Regions from separate parts of the Pantoea sp. X-Soil-YNGN-844 genome, predicted to be linked through region 1. Evidence: predicted binding sites of a transcription regulator. Region 1 holds the regulator's gene; the other holds the start of a gene.
What was found. The regulator PhoB, encoded in region 1, activates phosphate uptake and scavenging genes when phosphate is short. The targets are predictions, from matches to a motif close to CTGTCATAAAACTGNCNNAT.
Positions count from the first base shown of each region.

Region 2: a site for PhoB is predicted at 3,187-3,206, ahead of pitA (inorganic phosphate transporter PitA). Genes of this name have one in related genera too.

Region 1 covers NZ_AP036007.1:946,083-963,488, reverse strand. Annotated here, with positions in the region: gene AC6I8C_RS04270 (PstS family phosphate ABC transporter substrate-binding protein) at 1-327, opposite strand, end outside; gene phoR (phosphate regulon sensor histidine kinase PhoR) at 347-1,660, opposite strand; gene phoB (phosphate response regulator transcription factor PhoB) at 1,675-2,364, opposite strand; gene sbcD (exonuclease subunit SbcD) at 2,561-3,760, shown strand; gene AC6I8C_RS04250 (AAA family ATPase) at 3,757-7,431, shown strand; gene AC6I8C_RS04245 (DUF799 domain-containing protein) at 7,461-8,117, opposite strand; gene AC6I8C_RS04240 (DUF4810 domain-containing protein) at 8,114-8,473, opposite strand; gene AC6I8C_RS04235 (CsgG/HfaB family protein) at 8,485-9,162, opposite strand; gene AC6I8C_RS04230 (cell envelope integrity TolA C-terminal domain-containing protein) at 9,478-9,708, shown strand; gene qhpR (AraC-like transcriptional regulator QhpR) at 9,705-10,772, opposite strand; gene AC6I8C_RS04220 (phosphotransferase enzyme family protein) at 10,927-11,931, opposite strand; gene eat (ethanolamine permease) at 12,181-13,545, shown strand; gene mak (fructokinase) at 13,628-14,539, opposite strand; gene rdgC (recombination-associated protein RdgC) at 14,686-15,597, shown strand; gene ppnP (pyrimidine/purine nucleoside phosphorylase) at 15,853-16,149, opposite strand; gene AC6I8C_RS04195 (AroM family protein) at 16,245-16,922, opposite strand; gene AC6I8C_RS04190 (DUF1177 domain-containing protein) at 16,924-17,406, opposite strand, start outside.
Region 2 covers NZ_AP036007.1:3,791,944-3,796,596, reverse strand. Annotated here, with positions in the region: gene uspA (universal stress protein UspA) at 305-742, opposite strand; gene uspB (universal stress protein UspB) at 1,160-1,495, shown strand; gene pitA (inorganic phosphate transporter PitA) at 1,533-3,035, opposite strand; gene AC6I8C_RS17680 (BaiN/RdsA family NAD(P)/FAD-dependent oxidoreductase) at 3,279-4,463, shown strand; gene AC6I8C_RS17675 (aldo/keto reductase) at 4,471-4,653, opposite strand, start outside.

The DNA of each region.
Region 1 (17,406 bases):
CAGCGCATCCATTGCCACCGGCACCGCCAGCGGTGGATAGCCGTAGCGCGCCTCAAAGGCCTGACGTTCATCGGCCTGCATCGGTCGACTCATCGGCCCAAGCTGTGCGGCACCCGCCGCCAGCGCGGTCGGCGCGGTAGACGAACCGGAGGCCTGAACCTGCACATTGACGCCCGGTGCCTGACGACTGAAATCTTCGCCCCACAGGGTCATCAGATAGCCGAGCGTGTCGGATCCGACGCTGCTGAGATTGCCGGAGAGTGCGCCGGGCTGGGCCAGCGCCAGACCCGGCAGCAGAGAGACGATTAACAAAACAAGGAGGCGCATCAGAGAGATCCGGCAGCGATTAATGAACGGCATTCTCCTGCATCACGCTGCTGACAATCAACCTTGCGGGCAGCGTAAAGGTAAAACAGGTCTCTTTATGCGGCACGCTGGTGATATCGAGCCGCGCGTTGTGGTGACTCAGCGCATGTTTCACAATCGCCAGTCCCAGCCCGCTGCCGCCGGTGGCGCGCGAACGCGCCTTATCAACCCGGTAGAACCGCTCGGTCAGACGCGGAATATGTTCAGAGGCGATACCCGGCCCGTTGTCGCACACCCGGAAGGTCGCGCCCTGCTTGCCACGCAGCCAGCTGATATCGATCCGCGTGCCCTCCGGCGTGTGATTCACCGCGTTGTAAACCAGATTGGAGATGGCACTGCGCAGCTGTTCGTCGTTGCCGAACACTTTCAGATGGGGATCGGTATGGAAATGGATATCGTGACGACCGCCACTCAGCGTCGCCGCCTCATGCTGCAGCAGCTTCAGCATCACCGGCACATCGACCTTCTCTTTGAGATCGATCGCGGGCGCGGCTTCAATGCGCGACAGCGTCAGCAGCTGTTTCACCAGGCTGTCCATGCGGCGCGTCTGCTCCGACATGGTGTGCAGCGCTTTGCTGCGCGACGGCTCACTCATCACCGAGTCATTCATCATCTCCAGATAGCCCTGCAGCACGGTGAGCGGCGTGCGTAACTCATGGCTGACGTTAGCAAAGAAGTTGCGGCGCGCCCCTTCCAGCTGATGCATCTGCGTCACATCACGGGCCACCAGCAGCCACTGCCCTTCGCTGTAGGGCATGACGCGGAATTCCATGTGAAGTTTGTTGTTCAGCACCAGCGTCAGCGGCTTGTCAAAATCGCGCTGGCGAAGATAGCGGGAGAACTCCGGGTAACGCAGCAGATTGAGGATATTCTGGCCATTATCTTCCGGCCAGCGCAGGCCAAGGTGCTGCTGCGCCAGGCCGTTACACCAGAAAATAGTGCCCTCTTCCGTGGTCAGGATCACCGCATCCGGCAGCGATTCGGCCCCGCTGCGGAAACGCTTAATCAGATTGCCCAGTTCACGCCGCCGCCGCCGGTTGCGCAGCTGCATCTGGTAAAGCCCATAAAACAGCGGTTCCCAGCTGGCACGCCCGGTCGGTGGCGTCATGGTGCGGTCGAGCCACAGCCAGTGCGACAGCCGCATCAGATTGTAAAAATGCCACAACAGCACCACCAATACGCTCAGCAGCAGCCACCAGGGCAGGCCGCCAGACAGCAGGCCCAGCAGCGCCGCAGGCAGACAGGCCAGCAGCAGTTCTGTCAGTAATCTCTTCCAGGAGAGGCGTTCCAGCACGGTAAAGGCTCCGTTTAGTAGCGGGCAGAGAAACGATACCCTGTTCCACGGACGGTTTGTACCATGCGATCGTGGCCGGAGACTTCCAGCGCTTTACGTAAACGGCGAATGTGAACATCGACAGTGCGATCTTCCACATACACATTGGTGCCCCAGACGTGGTTCAGCAACTGTTCGCGGCTGTAGACACGTTCCGGGTGAGTCATAAAGAAGTGCAGCAGCTTATATTCGGTGGGGCCCATCTCAAGCGGCGTGGTTTCGGACATCACGCGATGTGAGGAGGGATCCAGACTCAGCCCCTGCATCTCAATCACCTCTTCCACCGCCATCGGCGAAATGCGGCGCATCACCGCTTTGATCCGCGCCATCAGCTCTTTGGGTGAAAACGGCTTGGTAATGTAATCATCGGCACCCACTTCCAGGCCGCGCACCCGATCTTCCTCTTCGCCGCGCGCGGTCAGCATCATCACCGGGATATCGCGGGTCATCGCCTCGCGCTTCAGATGCTTGATAAACTGAATCCCGCTGCCACCGGGTAACATCCAGTCCAGCAAAATCAGATCGGGCCAGGGTTCAATCAGCTTGCCAACGGCGCTGTCATAATCTTCCGCCTCGATTGGCTGATAGTCGTTCTGCTCCAGAACAAAACACAACATTTCACGGATGGGGGCTTCATCCTCCACAACCAAAATGCGCTTAGCCATTATTACTCCTGCTGATTATGACGGCTGTCACTGAGATTCGCGGCGCCATTATGCGTCAGATTTGTGACACTTTTATGAAAAACATAACCTGCCTGTAACCTCACTGGTAATCATTTATGACAGCGCAGCGACATTTTTTGCTTTGGCCGCAGAGCCAGTATAATCGCCCAGCGAATCACAACGGCAGGGACTCATCATGCGCATTATTCATACTGCGGACTGGCATCTGGGGCAGTTCTTCTACAACAAAAGTCGGGCGGCGGAACATCAGGCGTTTCTTGACTGGCTGTTGATCCAGATTGAACAGCATCAGGTGGATGCGCTGATTATTGCAGGCGACCTGTTTGATACCGGCACGCCGCCCAGCTACGCCCGCGAGATGTTTAACCGCTTCGTGGTGGCGCTGCAGCCTACCGGCTGTCAGCTGATTGTGCTGGCGGGTAACCACGATTCCGTGGCAACGCTGAACGAGTCACGCGAATTGCTGGCCTGTCTCAACACGCGGGTGATCGCCACCCCGCAGGCGCAGGATGATGTGCTGCTGCTCAACACCCGCCAGGGCGAGCCGGCTGCCCTGCTGTGCGCCATTCCCTATCTGCGCCCGCGCGATATCCTGCGCAGCCGGGCGGGTCAGTCGGGACGCGACAAGCAGACCTCGCTGCTGGAGGCGATTGCCCACCACTATCAGCAGCGTTTCGCCGCCGCCCAGGCGCTGGGCTATGCGCTGCCAGTCATTGCTACCGGTCACCTCACCACCGTCGGCGTCAGCCAGAGCGATTCGGTGCGCGACATCTACATCGGCACGTTGGACGCGTTTCCCGCCAGCGCGTTTCCCGCTGCTGACTATATTGCGCTCGGCCATATTCACCGCGCCCAGCGGGTCGCGGGCAGCGAGCATATCCGCTACAGCGGCTCACCGATTCCACTGAGCTTTGATGAGCTGGGGACTGAAAAAAGCGTCTTCCTGCTGGAGCTGGCGGCCAGCGGCCTGCAGTCAGTTACGCCGCTGGTGGTGCCGCAGGCGCAGCCGATGCAGGTGCTGAAAGGTTCGCTGGCACAGATTGCGGAACAGTTAAATGCCTTCAGTTCGGCAGAGCAGGAAAAACCGACCTGGCTCGACATCGAAGTGACCACTCAGGAGTACCTCAGCGATCTGCAACGTCAGGTCGAAACCCTGACCGCCACACTGCCGGTCGAAGTCTTGCTGCTGCGCCGCAGCCGTGAACAGCGGCAGCAGAGCCTGGCGCGGCTCGACAACGAAACGCTGAGTGAGCTGAAGGTGGAAGAGGTCTTTGCCCGCCGCCTGGCGCTGGATGAAGAGCTGCAACCGGCGCAAATCGACGAGATGATCACGTTGTTCCGCCAGACGCTGGCCGCCATGGAAGAGACCCAATGAAGATCCTTACGCTACGGTTTAAAAACCTCAATGCCCTGCGCGGTGAATGGTTCATCGACTTCCGCGCCGAGCCTTTTGCCAGCAACGGCCTGTTCGCTATTACCGGTGCCACCGGGGCGGGTAAAACCACCCTGCTGGACGCCATCTGCCTGGCGCTCTATCACCAGACGCCGCGCCTGGGCGCGATTTCCCAGAGCCAGAATGCGCTGATGACCCGCGACTGCGCAGAATGTCTGGCTGAGGTCGAGTTTGAGATCAAAGGTGAAGCCTGGCGCGCCTTCTGGAGCCAGAACCGCGCGCGTGGCACCGCTGACGGCAAGTTACAGGCACCGCGCGTTGAGCTGGCGCGCTGTGACGACAACACCATTGTTGCCGATAAAGTCGGTGACAAGCTGAAGATGATCGAAACCCTCTCCGGACTCGATTTCGAACGCTTCACCCGCTCAATGATGCTGTCACAGGGACAATTCGCCGCCTTTCTCAACGCGAAAGCCAGTGAACGCGCCGAACTGCTGGAGGAGCTGACCGGCACTGAAATCTATGGCTTGATTTCCGCTGCCATCTACGAGCGTCATAAAGAGGCGAAAACCCAGCTGGATCTGCTGCGCAGCCAGGCGGGTGCGATGGCGCTGCTGGATAGCGACGCCCGCGACGCGCTGCAACAGCAGCTCAGCGATCTGACCAGGGCTGAACAGCAGCTCAGCGCGGATTATCAGCAGGCGCAGCAACAGCAGCAGTGGCAGCAGCAGGCACAGCAGTTACAGCAGGAGAGTGAGCAGGCTGAAGCGACGCTGCAGCAGGTGCAGGCCGCGTCACAGGCGGCGGAAACCGACCGCCAGCGTCTGGCGCGCAGCGAACCGGCTGAAAAACTGAGGATTAAACTGCAGCAGCGCGACGCCTTGCGCAGTGAACAGCAGCAGGCTGAGAGCCGCTATCAGCAGCTTACCGCGGCGCAGCAGCAGGCGCAGAACCAGCAGCAGCATCATCAGCAAAATTATGTGGCCGCTCAGACCGCCCGCCAGCAGGCGCAGCAGGAACAGCAGCAGCAGGAGAGCCTGCTGACGGAACAGGTCCTGCCGCTGGATCAGCGGATTAGCACGCTGCAGCAGCAGCTTGCAGAGCAGCAGCAGGAAAATGCCCGGCAGCAGCAGCATGCCGACCAGACCCAGGCCAGCCTGACGCAGCAGATGCAGCAGGTCGCGGGCTGGCAGCAGGCGATTACCGAACAGCATCAGTTACGCGAGCAGCTGGCCGATCTGGCGTACTGGGGCGCTTCGCTGCCGGTATGGCAGGAGAATTTTGCTCTGCTGGCACAGCGTGAGGCGACGCTGGCGGGCCTGACACAACAGCGCGAGCAGCAACAGCAACAGATCGATGCGCAACAGGCGAAACAGCAACAACAGGCACAACAGGCACTGCCGCGCCAGCAGGCGGAGCAACAGGCCAGCCAGGCGCTGTTGCAGGCGGAGCAGGCACTCACTTCGCTTCAGGAGCAGCATCCACCGGCTGCACTGCGGCAGGCATTAAGCCAGTTGCAAAACAGCCGTCCGGCGCGTCAGCAACTGCTGCTGCTCTCAACCCAGTGGCAGCCGCTGCACCAGCAGCTGGGCCAGCGCCAGCACAGGCTGAGCGCGCTGGAAAAAGCGCATCAGCAGAGTGAAGTGGAACTCCAGAGCCTGCGCGAGACGTGGAAACGCGAAAAACAGCAGCTGGATGATGTCGAAAAAATCTGCGCGCTGGAGCAGCAGATTGTCGACCTCAGCGATTACCGCGCCCGGCTCACCGCCGATCAGCCCTGCCCGCTGTGCGGCTCCTGCACTCATCCCGCCGTCGAGGCCTACAGCACACTGGAAGTGAGTGCTAACCAGCAGCGCCGGGCTGCGCTGCAGCAGCAAACCGAGGCACTGCGCGAAGCGGGCACGACAAAAAACGAACAGCTGAAGCAGTCAGTAGTGCAGCAGCAGGCCCTGCGCGAGGAAATCGCCGGGATGCAGCAACAGCTTGATCAGCTTGAGCAGCAATGGCAGGCGCTGAGCGGTGAGCTGGCACTTACCTTCCCGCTTGCCGATCGCGAGGCCTTAGCCGCGTGGCAGCAGCAGCAAAGCGACCGTGAAAGTCAGCTTGAGCAGCAGCGACAGGCTCAGGAGGCTGCTGAACAGGCGCGTCAGGCTGCGAAAGATCACCATCTTCAGCAGCTACAGGCCTGGCAGCAGCACCAGCAGGCAGAACAGCTGGCGCAGCAGTCGCTGACCAGCCTGCAACAGGCGCTGGATGCGTTGCAACAGCGTCAGCAGCAGGAACAGCAGGCCTGGGAGGAGTTGCAGAGCCGTCTGGAGCAGCAGTTCAGCGCACACCATCTTGCCCTGCCGGATGCCGCCGATCGCGATGCGTGGCTGGCGGAGCAACAGCGGCGCTGGCAGCGCTGGCAGGAAAGTGAGCAGTTGCTCGCTAACCTGCAGCCGCTGCTGTTAAAAGGGGAAACCCAGCTCACTGCCCTGCAGCAGCAGGCTGAACAGGAACAGCAGCAACTCACGACTCGCCAGCAGCAGCAGCAGCAGAGCCAGGCGCAGCTCAGCGAAATGCGTCAGCAGCGTCTGGCGCTGTTTGGCGATCGCGATGTCACTCATGCCCGTCAGCAGCTGCAGGCCCGCGTTCAGCACGCTGATGAACAGCTGGCACAGCAGCTAACCGCCCTGCAGCAGGCGCAGGCTGAGGTCAGTCGCCTGCAGGGTGAGCTGTCGGGGCTGGAAAATCAGCGTCAGACGCTCAGCGGTAAACTGGCAGAGGCGGAAAGCGTGCTGAAGCAGGCACTGGAGAGCGCCGGATTTGCCGATGAAACCAGCCTGCGCGCGGCGCTGCTGGATGAGCAGACCGCGCTGCAACTGCGCCAGCAGCTGCAGCAGCTCGATCAGCAATGCCAGCAGCAGCAGGCGCGACTGGCAGATCTGCACCAGCGGTTCAGCGCCCATCAGCAGGCGAAGCCCGACGCGATGCCGGAATCTGCGGAAGCGCTGACGCAGCAGCTGGAGCAGTTACGGCTGGCCCTGCGCGACAACGCCAGCCAGCAGGGTCAGATTCAGCAGCAGCTGCACAGCGACGCCAGCCTCCGCGCCCGACAGCAGAGCCTGATGACGCAGATTGAACAGGATGGTGTAGTGCTGGCGCAGTGGAGCCTGCTCAACGATCTGATCGGCTCCGCCAGCGGCGATAAATTCCGGCGCTTCGCCCAGGGGTTAACGCTGGATCATCTGGTAGCGCTTGCCAACCGTCAGCTCGATCGGCTGCATGGCCGTTATCTGCTGCAGCGCCGGGCGCAGGATCTGCTGGAGCTGGATGTCGTCGATACCTGGCAGGCCGACGCGGCTCGCGATACCCGCACGTTGTCAGGTGGCGAGAGCTTCCTGGTCAGTCTGGCGCTGGCGCTGGCGTTATCGGATCTGGTCAGCCACAAAACGCGCATCGAATCGCTGTTTCTGGATGAGGGGTTCGGCACGCTGGATGCTCAGACGCTGGATACCGCGCTGGATGCCCTGGACGCGCTCAACGCCAGCGGCAAAACCATAGGGGTGATTAGCCACGTGGAAGCGATGAAAGAGCGCATCCCGGTGCAGATCAAGGTACGCAAAATGAATGGCCTGGGTTATAGCCAGCTGGAGCTGCCGCAGGGATAACGGGCGCCAGAGCGCCCGTCTGAGTCTGATCAGCGGGCGCTAACCAGCGTGTAGCGTGGGCCGGTAAGTAACCCGCCCTGCTCGTTCTGGGCCAGCATACGATTGCTGGTCAGTCCAGCCACGGTGTGCGCTTTATCCGTGACGTTGCTGGCAATCTGTTTGATCGCCGCGTTCACCAGCATCCCCACCAGTCCGCCATTATTATTGTTGTTCTCTTCACTGTCGCTGGCAGTGGCCTTACCCTGCCAGATCTCTTTGCCGCTGCGCAAATCCACCAGCCGTGCTTTGGCGGTCACGGTGGTCACACTGTCGATCACCCGATAGCTGCTGCCATAGTCGCTAATTGAGATATAGAGCGCGCTATCGGCGTGGAAGATCTCATTCAGACGTTTCACGCTGACCGCCTGGGCGTCGCTGGCGTTGGTCAGGCCGTTCTGCTGAAAGGTCTCTTCAACCACCGCCACCGGGAAGACGTAGTAACCGGCTTCGGCCAGCGGACGCGTCACCAGTGAGTTCAGGCTGTGAGCGGCGTTGATATCCGGCGAGGTGTTAGCGGCAGGCAGCACCAGAATTGAGGCGGGCTTACTGGCACGAAACGCCGTGTAGTCGTACGGTTTTTTTGGCTGCGCACAGCCGGTCAGCAACAGCACCATCAGCGCGCCGCTCAGGGCAATCCATTTTTTCACTGTACCACTCCTTGTTTTTTACTCATCAGAAAATCCATGTAAGGTGCTGATTCGGGGAACAGCTGCTTCTCGGTGGCGAACTGACCAAACGCTTTATTGGTATCACCGGTTTTAGCGTAGAGCAGTCCGAGTTGCGCATGCAGGCCTGGCGGTACGGGCTGACTCGCAGCACGGGCTTTTTCCACATCCAGATTCAGCGCATCGATCTGCTTCAGCGGATCGCCGCTTTGCTGATAGTAGCTATAAATCTGTTCCTGATAGTCGCCCCAGTAGTAGATCGTTTTCGGCGCTTTTGGCGCACAGCCGGCTAGCAGCGCCGCTGCCATCAGCAGGCTGCCCAGTGTGATCATTTTCATTTACTGCTTCCTTATTTAGCCGGACGCCATGCGCCGTTGTTGATTCCATCCACTAAATGATCGACCGCTTCGCGAATCGCCAGATCCATCACTTTGCCGTTCAGCGTCGAGTCATAGCTGCTGGTGCCGCCAAAGCCGATCACTTCACGCGCCGAAAGCTGGTACTCGCCCGCACCCTGGGTGCTGTAAACCACTTCAGAGGTAATGACATCCACCACGTTGAGATTGACTTTGGCATAGGCGATCTGGGTTTTGCCGCGGCCCAGAATGCCCCACAGCTGCTGATCGCCCACTTCTTTGCGGCCAAACTCGGTAATATCACCGGTGATGATGTAGTTCGCGCCTTTAATATTCTGCTGGCTGCGTTTGAAGTCAGACTCCTGCTGCAGCTCTTTCAGGTTGCTGCGATCCAGCACGCTGAAGCGATTGGTCTGCTGCAGATGGGTAATCAGAATGGTTTTCGACTGATTACCCAGCCGATCGACGCCATCAGAGAAGATGCCGTTCATGTACGAGGAGCGGTTATCAAACTGACCTACCGCAATCGGGCTGCGGACGCCCTGATAAACCGGCTGGCTGGCTGCGCGAACCTGCGGAGCCTGAATAGCACGGGAAGATTCGGTAGCACAGCCGCTGATTAGCGAGGTGGTTAACAAGGAGAGTGCCGCAAAGGCATATTTTTTCTGCATTTCTAATCCATGAAGTGAAAAGAGACATCATCCGCACAGGGCGGTAAATTCTGGTTCTGCCGACAGTCGGAGGAATGCCATAGCATTCAGCAGACCGGTCTGTAGACTGTCGGCAGCAGACCGGAAGATCTTTAGAACAAAGTGGCTAATTTAATGAATTTAATTAATACAAGAGTGAGAATATTGCCAGCTGTGATTATTGCAGTGCTGCTCAGCGCCTGTCAGCAACCTGTGTCAAAGCAACGTGATAGCGTGGCAAACCTGTGTGAGCCTGCGAAGGATCCGGACAGCAAATCCTGTCACTGGACTAATCAAATGCAACCGGTACTGAATCGACAGTTTACTGATGCGGCGCGTTACGCCGGTAAGCAATGTCTGGTACGGATGGAGTGGCAACAACACAGCAGACATTATGCGGTGACGCAGACTCAGGGGGATGAGGCGCTCTGCCTGCGTGCCTGGCAGCTGGTGGCACAAACGCGCGATCTGCCACCACCGCCGGCGCCGGGACAACCGGCGTGGTTTGGCTTTGCGCCGCGTGGTTAGCTGGCCAGGCCTTCCTGGCGCCACTGGCGCGGACTGATGCCAAACCAGCGGCGAAATGCGCGTGAGAACGCGCTGACTTCCGAGTAGCCCAGCAGCAGCGCCATCTCCGAGATCGGCAGCTGCTTCTGCTGCAGATAGTGCGTCGCCATTTCGCAGCGCACCTGATCCACCAGCGCAGTAAAGCTGCTGCCCTCTTCGCGCAGCCGCCGCTGCAGTGACCAGCTCGACAGCCCGAGTTTATCCGCCACCTCTTCCAGCACCGGCTCGCCCTGCATCAGCGATAAATTAACCTGCGAACGCGCCTGCTCAATCATGCTCTGCTGAGACGTCCCGCGGTTCAGCCGCCGGATCGCATCCTGCATCACCATCAACAGGATCGGATCGCTCTCCGGCATCGCGCGCAGCAGATCGCGTTTCGGAATTACCAGCGAATTAAACGGCTGATCGAACCAGACCGGCGCATCAAACACTTTGCAGTGATCGTGCCACTGACCGGGACGCGGATGTTCAAAATGGACTTCGCGCGGTGCCCAGTGTCTCCCCGCGACGTGACGGATCAGATTCATAAACATCCCCAGCGTCAGCTCGGCATCCTGACGGCGCGACAGAATAGCCCCGTGGCGCACCTGATAGTCGAGCCGCCAGCATTCTCCTTTATCAACCAGCCGGGTTAAGGTGTCGTGCTGATGCCAGGGAAATGCGTTAACCACATTGTGCAGCGCCTGTTCCAGCGTGGCGGAGCACAAGCCAATGTAGCCGATCAGGCCTAATGACTGCGGTTTAAACTGCCTGCCGTAGTGCAAACCGAAGTTATCAAAACCAGAGTGCCGCGCCGCCTCTTCCAGCACCCGACAGTAGTTCACCAGCCCCAGGCTTAGCGTCGGGCTGGCCAGGCGCTCCGGATCGATGCCGCTGATGCCAAAAATGCGATCAACATCGCCGCCCTGTGTATGAATAAACTCACTCAGGCCGGTCGCCGCCGCAGCCAGCACGCCGTGATTGCCTGCCCCTGCCGCGGCAGAGCAGGCCGCAAACGCATCGGGCTTGATCAGTGTCGGATTCATGGTCGCCTCAGTCAGAAGTCAGGTGGATCACCCGTTCCTGAGATCAGAGCAAATTCCATACCAGGTCGCTAAGCCCCGCATGCGGGCGGTCCGGACTGCGCGCGGACACGGTATCCGGCACTGCGGCGGCGCAGCCACGCCCGCCGCTGGTGCATCAGACGCCGACCGGCAGCGGTTTCCCCTCAAGATAATCGCGGCAGAGTCGGACCGAATGACTGGCCCATGCCGGGCCGAGACTGCGCGCCATTTCGGTTTCAGCATGCGATCCTGCCCAGGCGGTGAGCTGGATACGACGCTGGATCAGCAGCGCGGGCAGCATGGCCATCTCCGCATCGCTGATATGCGCCACCTGCTCATAACCGCGTATCCAGTGATCGACCCACTCTGGCGCGCGCGGATGATGCTCAACAAAACTGATCGCGGCCGCCAGATCGTGCAGATACCAGCCGAGTCCGCAGTCATCGAAGTCGATCACCCGCGTTTCGCCCTTGTGCAGCAGCAGATTGGTCAGCCGCAGATCGGCGTGGATCAGGCCATAGCGATCCGATCCCTTACCAAACTGCGCCATCGCCGTGCCGACCTGCGCGATCGTCTGTTCGACGACGCCGTGATCGGCAACAGGCAGATTCGGCGCATCCTGCCAGCGTCCCCAGTGACTCTCAGCGCTAGTCATGGTGTGGTGATCCCAGATGATGCGCTGGAAACCCGCGGGCGGCTGCCACTGTTTGCTGTGCTGATGCAGCCGCGCGGTAATCTGGCCCAGTTGCTGAAAGGCGCGGGGATCAACGTCGGTGGTCGGCATCTCGCCGTCGATCCAGTGGAACAGCACCACGTAGCGCTCACTGCCATCTGGCAGCCGCAGCGTCAGCACCGTTTCGCCCGCGTTGTCCGGCACGGCTTCCGGCACCATAATGCCGGTTTCGCGCAATGCATCGAGCCACAGCAGTTCGCTGAGGATATCCGCTTTCTGATGGTAATCGCCGCGATGCAGCCGCAGCGCATAACGCCGGCCTGCCGCTTTCACCAGGAACGTGGCGTTCTCTGAGCGGCACAGCAGGCTGAGCTGTCCCTGCAGCGCGGCGGGATAACAGGCCAGCGCCTGCTGCGCCATCAGGGTGAGTTGGGAATCAGTCAGGTTGTCATATTGTTTAGCGCTCATCATCCGGCTCCTTTTCACTTGCGTTATCTCAGCATGCGTTGCCAGAAGGTGAGCTGCTTGACCTCAGAAGAGACAAAGTTGACCGCAGCGTGCAGCTGGCCAGGTTGTTGCCTGTGAGTTGACCGTGGAGGACAGAAGTCACTGCGCCCGCGTCAAGTCGTGGTGAGTAATGCAACGGCATTATCCCCTTACTTTAGTAGTTATGGCGGTGTAACGCCGCGTGAGACCAACAACGACGGGGATAACAGTATGACAAACAGACTCAAGCCCACGCTGGGCACCCTGCATCTGTGGGGGATTGCGGTTGGCCTGGTGATCTCAGGCGAATATTTTGGCTGGAGTTACGGCTGGGCGGTGGCAGGCACGCTGGGATTTCTGGTGACCACGGCGCTGATCGCCACGCTCTACACCTGCTTTATTTTTAGCTTCACCGAGCTGACCACCGCGATCCCCCATGCCGGCGGCCCCTTTGCCTATAGCCGTCGCGCCTTTGGCGAAACCGGTGGGCTGATTGCCGGTCTGGCAACGCTGATTGAGTTTGTCTTTGCGCCACCGGCGATCGCCATGGCGATCGGGGCTTATCTCAACGTGCAGTATCCCGAGCTGAACCCTAAAACCGCGGCGGTCGGGGCTTATCTGGTGTTTATGACGCTGAATATTCTGGGTGTAAAACTGGCGGCGATGTTCGAACTGGTTGTCACTGTACTGGCGGTCATTGAGCTGCTGGTATTTATGGGCGTGGTCTCGCCTGGCTTCAGCCTGGCGAACTTCGCCGCACACGGCTGGGCAGGCAGCGACAGCTTCGGCCTGCCCGCCTTCTCCGGCATTTTCGCCGCCATTCCCTTCGCTATCTGGTTTTTCCTTGCCATTGAAGGCGCCGCGATGGCGGCCGAAGAGGCGAAAGATCCCACCCGGACCATTCCCCGCGCCTATATCAGCGGGATCCTGACGCTGGTGGTGCTGGCGATTGGCGTGATGCTGATGGCGGGCGGCGCAGGTGACTGGCGCAAACTGGCCGACATTAACGATCCGCTGCCGCAGGCGATGAAAATGATCGTTGGCGAACACTCTAACTGGATGCATATGCTGGTGTGGATTGGGCTGTTTGGCCTGATTGCCAGCTTCCACGGCATCATCCTTGGTTACTCACGGCAGTTTTTTGCCCTGGCCCGCGCAGGCTATCTGCCCCCTTCGCTGGCAAAACTATCGCGTTTCCAGACCCCGCATCGCGCAATTATTCTCGGCGGCGTGCTGGGCATCGCGGCGATTTACAGTGACGGCGTGATTAATCTGCAGGGGATGACGCTGACGGCAGCGATGATCACCATGGCGGTGTTTGGCGCGATTGTGATGTACATCATGAGCATGCTGAGCCTGTTTAAACTGCGCCGCAGCGCGCCGGAGATGGTGCGCAGTTTCCGCGCGCCGGGCTATCCGATTGTACCGGGCATCGCCCTGCTGCTGTCAGTCGTCTGCCTGCTGGCGATGCTGTGGTTTAATCCGGTGATTGGCGCGCTGTTTGTCGCCATTATGGTGGTCGGCTATCTCTACTTCCTCGCCACCAAAGCGCAGCGCGATCGGGCACCGCAGGACACGATGCTGGCTGGCGAATAACCGCGACGCGGCAGGATGCTGCGCCACAGGTTAACGGTTCAGCGCCCGACCTTCAGGTGCTGAACCGCAGGCAGGAACGGCATCAGCCGTTAAGCGGCCAAAGCCACGCCGCACCACGCACGCCGCTGGAGTCGCCATGCTGTGCCTTCAGCACCGGCGTTTCACACTCCCCGCCAAACACCCACTTCTTCATCAGCACCGGCACGGTCTGATAGAGCCGATCCACATTGCTCATCCCGCCACCCAGCACGATCACGTCGGGATCGATCAGGTTCACCACCTGCGCCAGTGATTTGGCCAGCCGCAGCTCATAACGGCTCATCGCCAGTTCGGCGATCGGATCCTGCTGTGCCAGCAGCGAAACGATCTCCGCGCCTTTGCGATGCACGCCGCTCAGCCGCTGATAGTCGATACCAAAACCGGTGCCGGAAACAAAGGTCTCGATACAGCCCTGCTGCCCGCAATAACAGGGTACTTCCTGGCGGTAGCGCAGTTCATCTTCATCCATCCATGGCAGCGGATTGTGGCCCCACTCGCCAGCATTACCGTTGCCACCGATGCGCGACTCCCCGTTGATCGCTACACCCGCGCCCGACCCGGTGCCGATGATCACGGCAAACACCAGCGACTGTCCGGCACCCGCCCCATCTACCGCTTCCGACACCGCCAGGCAGTTAGCATCGTTGGCGATGCGCACTTCCCGGTTCAGCGCCTGAGCCAGATCTTTATCCAGCGGCTGGCCGTTGAGCCAGGTGGAGTTGGCATTTTTCACCCGCTTACTGAAGGGCGAAAGCGAGCCAGGGATCCCAAGGCCGACCGTACCGGTCTCGCCAGTTTTCTGCTCGGCCAGTGTGACTAGATCGACAATCGCCTGCACCGTGGCCTGATAGTCATCACGCGGGGTATTCACCCGATGGCGGAACAGCTCCTGTCCCTTATCCGACAATGCAATCACTTCTGTCTTGGTGCCACCCAGATCTATGCCTATGCGCAAGGTTACGTCCTCGTTATTCATTCAGGTGAGAGATACAGTAGAAGGCGGCTGCCTTAAAGGCAATGAAACCACTCCGATGTTTCGCTATCATGCGCGCTGACTCTCGCAGACTTGTGCGCCCGATCGCGCCCCGGTAAGGAATCCCGATGTTGTGGTTTAAAAATATGATGGTTTATCGTCTGAATCGTGACATTCCGTTGTCCGCAGACGAGATGGAAAAACAGCTCGACGCCTTCACGTTTTCACCGTGTGGCAGTCAGGATATGAGCAAGACCGGCTGGGTCCCGCCGATGGGTAACCGCAGCGATGCGCTGACCCATGAGAACAAAGGCCAGATTGTGATTTGCGCCCGCAAAGAGGAGAAAATCCTGCCGTCGCCGGTCGTGAAACAGGCGCTGGAAGCGAAAATCGACAAGCTGGAATCTGAGCAGAGCCGCAAGCTCAAAAAGACCGAAAAAGATTCGCTGAAAGATGAAGTGCTGCACAGCCTGCTGCCGCGTGCCTTCAGCCGTTTCAGCCAGACTTATCTGTGGATCGATACGGTCAACAACCTGATTATGGTGGACTGTGCCAGCGCGAAAAAAGCGGAAGATACTCTGGCACTGCTGCGCAAAAGCCTGGGTTCACTGCCGGTGGTGCCGCTGACGCTGGAAAACCCGATTGAGCTGACCCTGACCCAGTGGGTGCGTTCAGGCGATCTGCCAGCCGGGTTTGCGCTGATGGATGAAGCGGAGCTGAAAGCGCTGCTGGAAGATGGCGGTGTGATTCGCTGCAAGAAACAGGATCTAGTGTGTGACGAGATCGCCAACCATATCGAAGCCGGTAAGGTAGTGACCAAACTGGCACTCGACTGGCAGGAACGCATTCAGTTCGTGCTGGCGGATGACGGTTCGGTGAAACGTCTGAAGTTCAGCGACACGCTGCGCGACCAGAACGACGATATCGATCGCGAAGATTTTGCCCAGCGCTTTGATGCAGACTTTATTCTGATGACCAGCGAACTGGCGGCACTGACCAGCAATCTGGTGGAAGCGTTAGGCGGCGAAGCCCAGCGTTAAGCTGTAACCGGCAGAAGCATCCGTAAAGAGGATGTTTGTCCGCACTGGCTGTGAGACCGTGCCTGCACAGGAAACACGGTCAGATCGGAAAGTCGCAAAAATGTCATCCATGACAGCTCGGCCCGCGCCGTCCATGGCGCGGGACGCTTTCCTCTTCTGACCGTGTTACCTGTGCGTTAAACTAATTCATTGCTGCGTGAATCACTCTATCCGGGATTCACTGCAAACTAAAAGGGCCGCTTAGCGGCCCTTTTTTTAATCTTTATCTTTCAGGTAACGGCAAAGATAAGAACTTGGCTCGCCAACCTGCAGATGAAATTCGCTGTGGCCCGGCACGTTAAATACCGAACCCGCTTCAAACCATTTCCACTCGGTCTCACCTGGCAGCAGCACCTTAAGCGAGCCGCTGACCACGGTCATCTCTTCCGGCTGGCCGGTACCAAATGTGTATTCACCTTCAGCCATCACGCCCACGCTGGCACGGCCGGTGCTCGCACTGTCAAAACCGATAGATTTAACTTTTCCGTCAAAATACTCACTTACGTTGAGCATAATAGTTCTCCAGAGCACATGTTGTGTGTCAGGCAGTGTAGAAGGGAACCCGCTGATCTGTCACGCGAAATGATGGCGGTTTGTGATCGCCTGCGTCAGGGCAGCAGCTCCGCCGCCAGTCGGGCTACCAGCTGGTTAGAAAGCAGAACCGGCACATCCAGCCGCTGCTGTAACCATGCCCGATGCTGCTGGTGATAGCCCATGCAGTCAAGCACCACCAGCTCTGCGCCCTGCGCTTTCAGGCGGTTTGCGGCATCGGCGAAAGTTGCCTCATCACCCTGATAAGGGCTGGCGACCGCAAAACAGGGCTGCGCGGGCAGAGGCTGCCACTTGCCGGCCTGTTCAACAATCTGCTCCTCAACCGGCACCACAATCCCGACCCGCTGCTGCTGCACCATGGCGCGGATAAGCGGAGGAATGATGCGATCCGGCTCCAGCAGCAGCGCACGCTGGGTCACAAGTCGGCTGAATTCACCGGTGCATAGCAACAGAATGGTGTCATACCCCATCTGCTCCAGCGCGCTGATTTTACGCTGTAATCCCTGCTCCACCTTCGACGCCGACAGCCGCATCTGTTCGCCACTCTGTAACCGTGACACCAGAACCCTGGCGCCCGCGGCTGGCGCGAAGTGGTCGGCAATCTCAGCGGTGCTGAGTCCATCCAGCAGACCGGCATGATCGGTCACCGCATCCGGCAGATGCTGACGCAGCAACGGCAGAATATCACTGCGCGGTGACTGCCCGATTGTCAGGGTCGCCAGTGATTTCGCTATCTTAGTGGTTCCGGTGGCGCAGGTGCGCAAGGCTGCCATAGAGCGTAATCAGCCGCGCATACTCTTCAGCGTCATAGAAATGACAGGTTCCACGACCAAACTCCTTCGCCACCTCAATAGCAAATTTCGCTGCTGCCGCAATGTCCACCTCATGACTGGCCCCGGTTCCGCAGCCCGGCACCACCGACTCGGCGGTGATCGCCACACCGACCACCGGCACATCGGTGGCGGTCGAGGGTTGCAGGATGCTGTTGAGGTGATAAACACCGTTTCCGTAAGGGGTAATATCCTGCGTAGTGATGGGAAAGGTCACCGCCGGACGGCCGCTGGTCATCTCCATAATGCGCAGCAGATCTTCCGAAACCCGCAGGATATAGCCCTCTTTCACCGTGGGCGACAGGGCAAATCCTTTGTGATTGATGATACGGTTACCTTTGGTGGTATCGATCGACAGAATCGCATCCACGTCCGCCACCACTTCATT
Region 2 (4,653 bases), 2.8 Mb from region 1:
TTGCTATTAATAAAGTTCTTATCATTAGCGACTGGATGAATGAGCAATGTAATGATGGGTTTAAATTTATGTATAGGGTTGTAGTTACAGTGCTAAAAGGAGGAAATATAAACGGATGTCAGAAATGATGAAGCTGCGTATATTGAGTTTTGTGTAAAGTCAGGCTGGCGGATATCTTTATAAATAAAAAGAAATCCAGGTGGCGTTGCGCGGGAATCAGGAACTTAAATCGCGGGCCAGAATAAAGCGTAAATATATTCAGCCCGATAAGAAAGCCGGCTTGCACCGGCTTTAATAACAGCGGTTACTCTTCGTCTTCATCGCGCAGCGGCACAATCAGCATGTCGATATGCACGGTATTGATCAACTGACGGGCTGAAGACATCAGCTTGCTCCAGAAATCCTGATGATGACCGCACACTACCAGGTCAACGTCATATTTTTTGATCGCATCAACCAGCACCTGGCCGAGGTCGCCACTGCCGCTCAGCGTCTCGCTGATCGGATAGCCCGCGGCATCTGATAACCCTTTCAGTGCCGTATGCGTCTCTTCAGAGATGCGCTTCTGCATATCCCCTAAGTTGACATCAATCAGGCCGGTGTAGAGGTCGGAGTAATTCACATCGACGTGAATCAGGGAAATTCTGGCATCGTACGGGCGAGCCAGCGAGACGGCCTTATCCACCAGTAACTGACTTTCGGGAGAAAGGTCTACTGCAATCAGGATGTGTTTATAAGCCATGATAAAACTCCTTTCACGAGATTAAGGATGGCATCCGGTGTTCCTGCCGCGTCACAGCTTAGCGAAATCCTTTGCGCGAGCGGGCGATGAGCGCCACCAAAGTGTCTACCTGCGTTGCAGGTGATGATGTTGTTATGTTCTGAGTATAGCCTTCTCTCACTGCAAATGCTGCCGCTGCCGCCTGGCTTATGAATAAGATCAAGGCTATGCCAGATTTACTCGCGCTGAACGAAAATCATCGTTGGAAAAAATGTAAAGAATTCTCCTACACTGAAAAAAGGCGGTCCGGTTCGCAGCCGCTCAGGGGGTCGAAAATTTTCGCAGTCCGGTGATTTTCAGTGGCTGGTTTTTTCTGCAGGCGGATACAGTGTCTGACGCTGGGTCTGTTGCTGCAATGCCAGCCAGGAGGGGGAGAATATGATCAACACTATTGCGCTTTTTTGGGCTCTTTGTGTGGTGTGTATCGTGAATATGGCGCGCTATTTTTCATCGCTGCGTGCCCTGCTGGCGGTATTACGGGGCTGTGATCCGCTGCTGTATCAGTATGTCGATGGGGCGGGATTTTTCACCTCTCATGGTCAGCCGAGCAAGCAGGTGCGGCTGGTCACTTATATCTGGGCAAAGCGCTATCTCGATCATCATGACGATGAGTTTATCCGGCGCTGCGAGCGGGTGCGTGGGCAATTTATGCTGACCAGTGCGCTGTGCGGGCTGGTGGTCATCAGTCTGGTGGCGCTGGCGATCTGGCATTAAAAAAGGGCGACTTGCGTCGCCCTTTTTTTAGCTGGCATCACACCAGTTTTAAGGCAATCCAGTAGAGCGAACCTGACAGCAGAATACAGACCGGCAGGGTGAAAATCCACGCCATGGCGATATTCTTGATGGTCCGGCTCTGCAGTCCGCCCCCGTCAACCAGCATCGTACCGGCTACGGATGAAGAGAGGATATGCGTAGTGGAAACGGGCATGCCGGTATAGCTGGCGACGCCAATCGACACCGCGGCGGTCACCTGCGCTGACATGCCCTGTGCATAGGTCATGCCTTTTTTACCAATCTTCTCACCAATGGTGGTGGCAACACGACGCCAGCCAATCATGGTGCCGATGCCCAGCGCCAGCGCCACGGCCACAATAATCCAGATCGGCGCATACTCGATCGTGCCAAGCAGGTCGCTTTTCAGCTTATTGAGGAAGCGCTTGTCATCTGGCGAGGTCTCTTCCAGACGGGCCGCTTTATCGGCGGTGTCTGAGATACACAGCAGCAGACGACGCATCTGACCGCGCTGCTCAACCGTCAGCTGGTCGTAGCTCTGCAGATTATTCAGCAACACCTGAGCACGCTGAACTGCCTGCAGTGCACGCGCGCTGTCACAGTGGAACTCCTGCGGGCTGGTCGCTGGCACTTCTTCCGGCGTTGGCAGCTTAGGCGGTGCCATCTGGATGATGTGCGTCAGCGAGGCGTTATGCTGCTGGTAATACTGCTCCAGGTGATTAACCGCATCGCGGGTACGCGTAATGTCATACCCGGAGGCATTCATATTCACCACGAAACCGGCCGGAGCCACGCCAATCAGGACCAGCATGATCAGGCCAATGCCTTTCTGACCGTCATTCGCGCCGTGCGAATAGCTCACGCCAATTGCCGAAACAATCAGGGCGATACGGGTCCAGAACGGCGGCTTTTTCTTGCCGTCGATCTTCTCGCGGTCAGCAGGCGTCATATGAATACGCGCACGCTTTTTGGTATTGCTCCAGTAGCGACGCAGAATGAAGATCAAGCCGCCCGCCATCACCAGGCCGACAATCGGCGACAGGATCAGAGAAAGGAAGATGTTCAGGACTTTCGGGATGTTGAGTGCATCAACTACCGATGTTCCGGTCATCAGGGCGTTGGTCAGACCGATACCGATAATGGCGCCGATCAGGGTATGGGAGCTGGAGGCCGGCAGACCGAGATACCAGGTGCCGAGGTTCCAGATAATCGCCGCCAGCAGCATAGAAAACACCATGGCGAGACCGTGAGCCGATCCAACATTTAACAACAGATCGGTGGGAAGCATATGAACAATAGCGTAAGCGACACTCAATCCACCGAGCAGCACGCCAAGGAAGTTGAATACACCCGCCATCACCACAGCAAGCTGGGCACGCATGGCACGCGTATAGATGACCGTCGCAACTGCGTTGGCCGTGTCGTGGAAACCGTTGATTGCTTCGTAAAACAATACAAACAGCAGGGCAAGAACCAATAACAGGCTAGTACTGAGGTCTAGACCAGCAAACAGATGTAGCATAAACGTTACGCCATTTTTGGAGGACATGAACGCGGCGCATTATCCGCGACAACGTGCTGTATGGGAAAGGAAAATATAGCGTTAATTTGACCTTTCGTCGTAAGGCTGAAGGGTAACTCAGCTAAAAAGGGTTAGATATTAAGCAGATACAATATGACACATTTACGGCAATTTTTTGACGCTGGCGTCTCAGTGAGCAGATCACTACAATCTGCGCCTTTCCAGTTAAGTGAGTGAACCGCAGTGGAACAGTTTGACGTTATCATCATTGGTGCCGGCGCCGCCGGTCTGTTCTGTGCCGCCCAGGCCGGACAGCGGGGGCGCCGCGTGTTACTGCTGGATAACGGCAAAAAGCCGGGACGCAAGATTTTGATGTCGGGCGGTGGCCGCTGCAACTTCACCAACCTCTATACCGAACCGGCGGCCTATCTGTCGCACAATCCCCACTTCTGTAAATCGGCGCTGGCGCGTTATACCCAGTGGGATTTTATCGATCTGGTCAATCGTCACGGGATTGCCTGGCATGAGAAAACCCTGGGCCAGCTCTTCTGTGATGACTCGGCTCAGCAGATTGTCGATCTGCTGCTGGCCGAATGTGACAAGGGCAATGTCACCCTGCGGCTGCGCAGTGAAGTGCTTAGTGTGGCGCGTGATGAAAGCGGTTATACCCTGCAACTCAACGGCAGTACGGTTCAGGCGGAGAAGCTGGTCATCGCCAGCGGCGGCCTGTCGATGCCAGCTCTGGGCGCTTCGCCGTTTGGCTACAAAATTGCAGAGCAGTTCGGCCTGAGCGTCTTTCCGACGCGGGCGGCGCTGGTGCCCTTTACTCTGCACAAGCCGCTGCTGGAGCAGCTGCAGACGCTGTCAGGCGTCGCGCTGGAAACTACGATTGATGCGCAGGATGGCACCCGCTTCAAAGAGGCGATGCTCTTCACCCATCGCGGCCTGTCCGGTCCGGCGGTATTGCAGATCTCCAGCTACTGGCAGCCGGGTGAATTCGTCACTATCAATCTGTCGCCCGCCACACCGCTTGAGGCGTTTCTGAAGGCACAGCGTGAAGCACATCCGAATCTCAGCCTGAAAAACAGCCTGGCGAAAATTCTGCCGAAGCGCCTGGTGGAAGTCCTGCAGACGCTGAAGGTGGTACCAGACATCACTCTGAAGCAGCTCAACAGCAAACAGCAGACCGAACTGGCGCAGACACTGCACGCCTGGCGCATCCAGCCAAACGGCACAGAGGGCTATCGTACGGCGGAAGTAACGCTGGGCGGGGTGGATACGACGCAGCTCTCATCAAAAACCATGGAGGCGCGTGCGGTGCCGGGACTTTACTTTATTGGTGAAGTGGCCGATGTCACCGGCTGGCTGGGCGGCTATAACTTCCAGTGGGCCTGGAGTTCCGCCTGGGCCTGCGCCCAGGCGTTGTAACGCGCGTCTACCAGCGCTGATGCACGTGAGGCGCGATCTTCTCCTGATAGATCTGCTTCAGCGCTGCCATCGTCTCCTCAGAGAGCGCCTCGACATCGCTGGCGCGGGCATTGGCTTCAGCCTGTTCACGGTTTTTCGCGCCAGGGATTACCACGCTGACATCTTCGTTCATCAGGATCCAGCGCAGCGC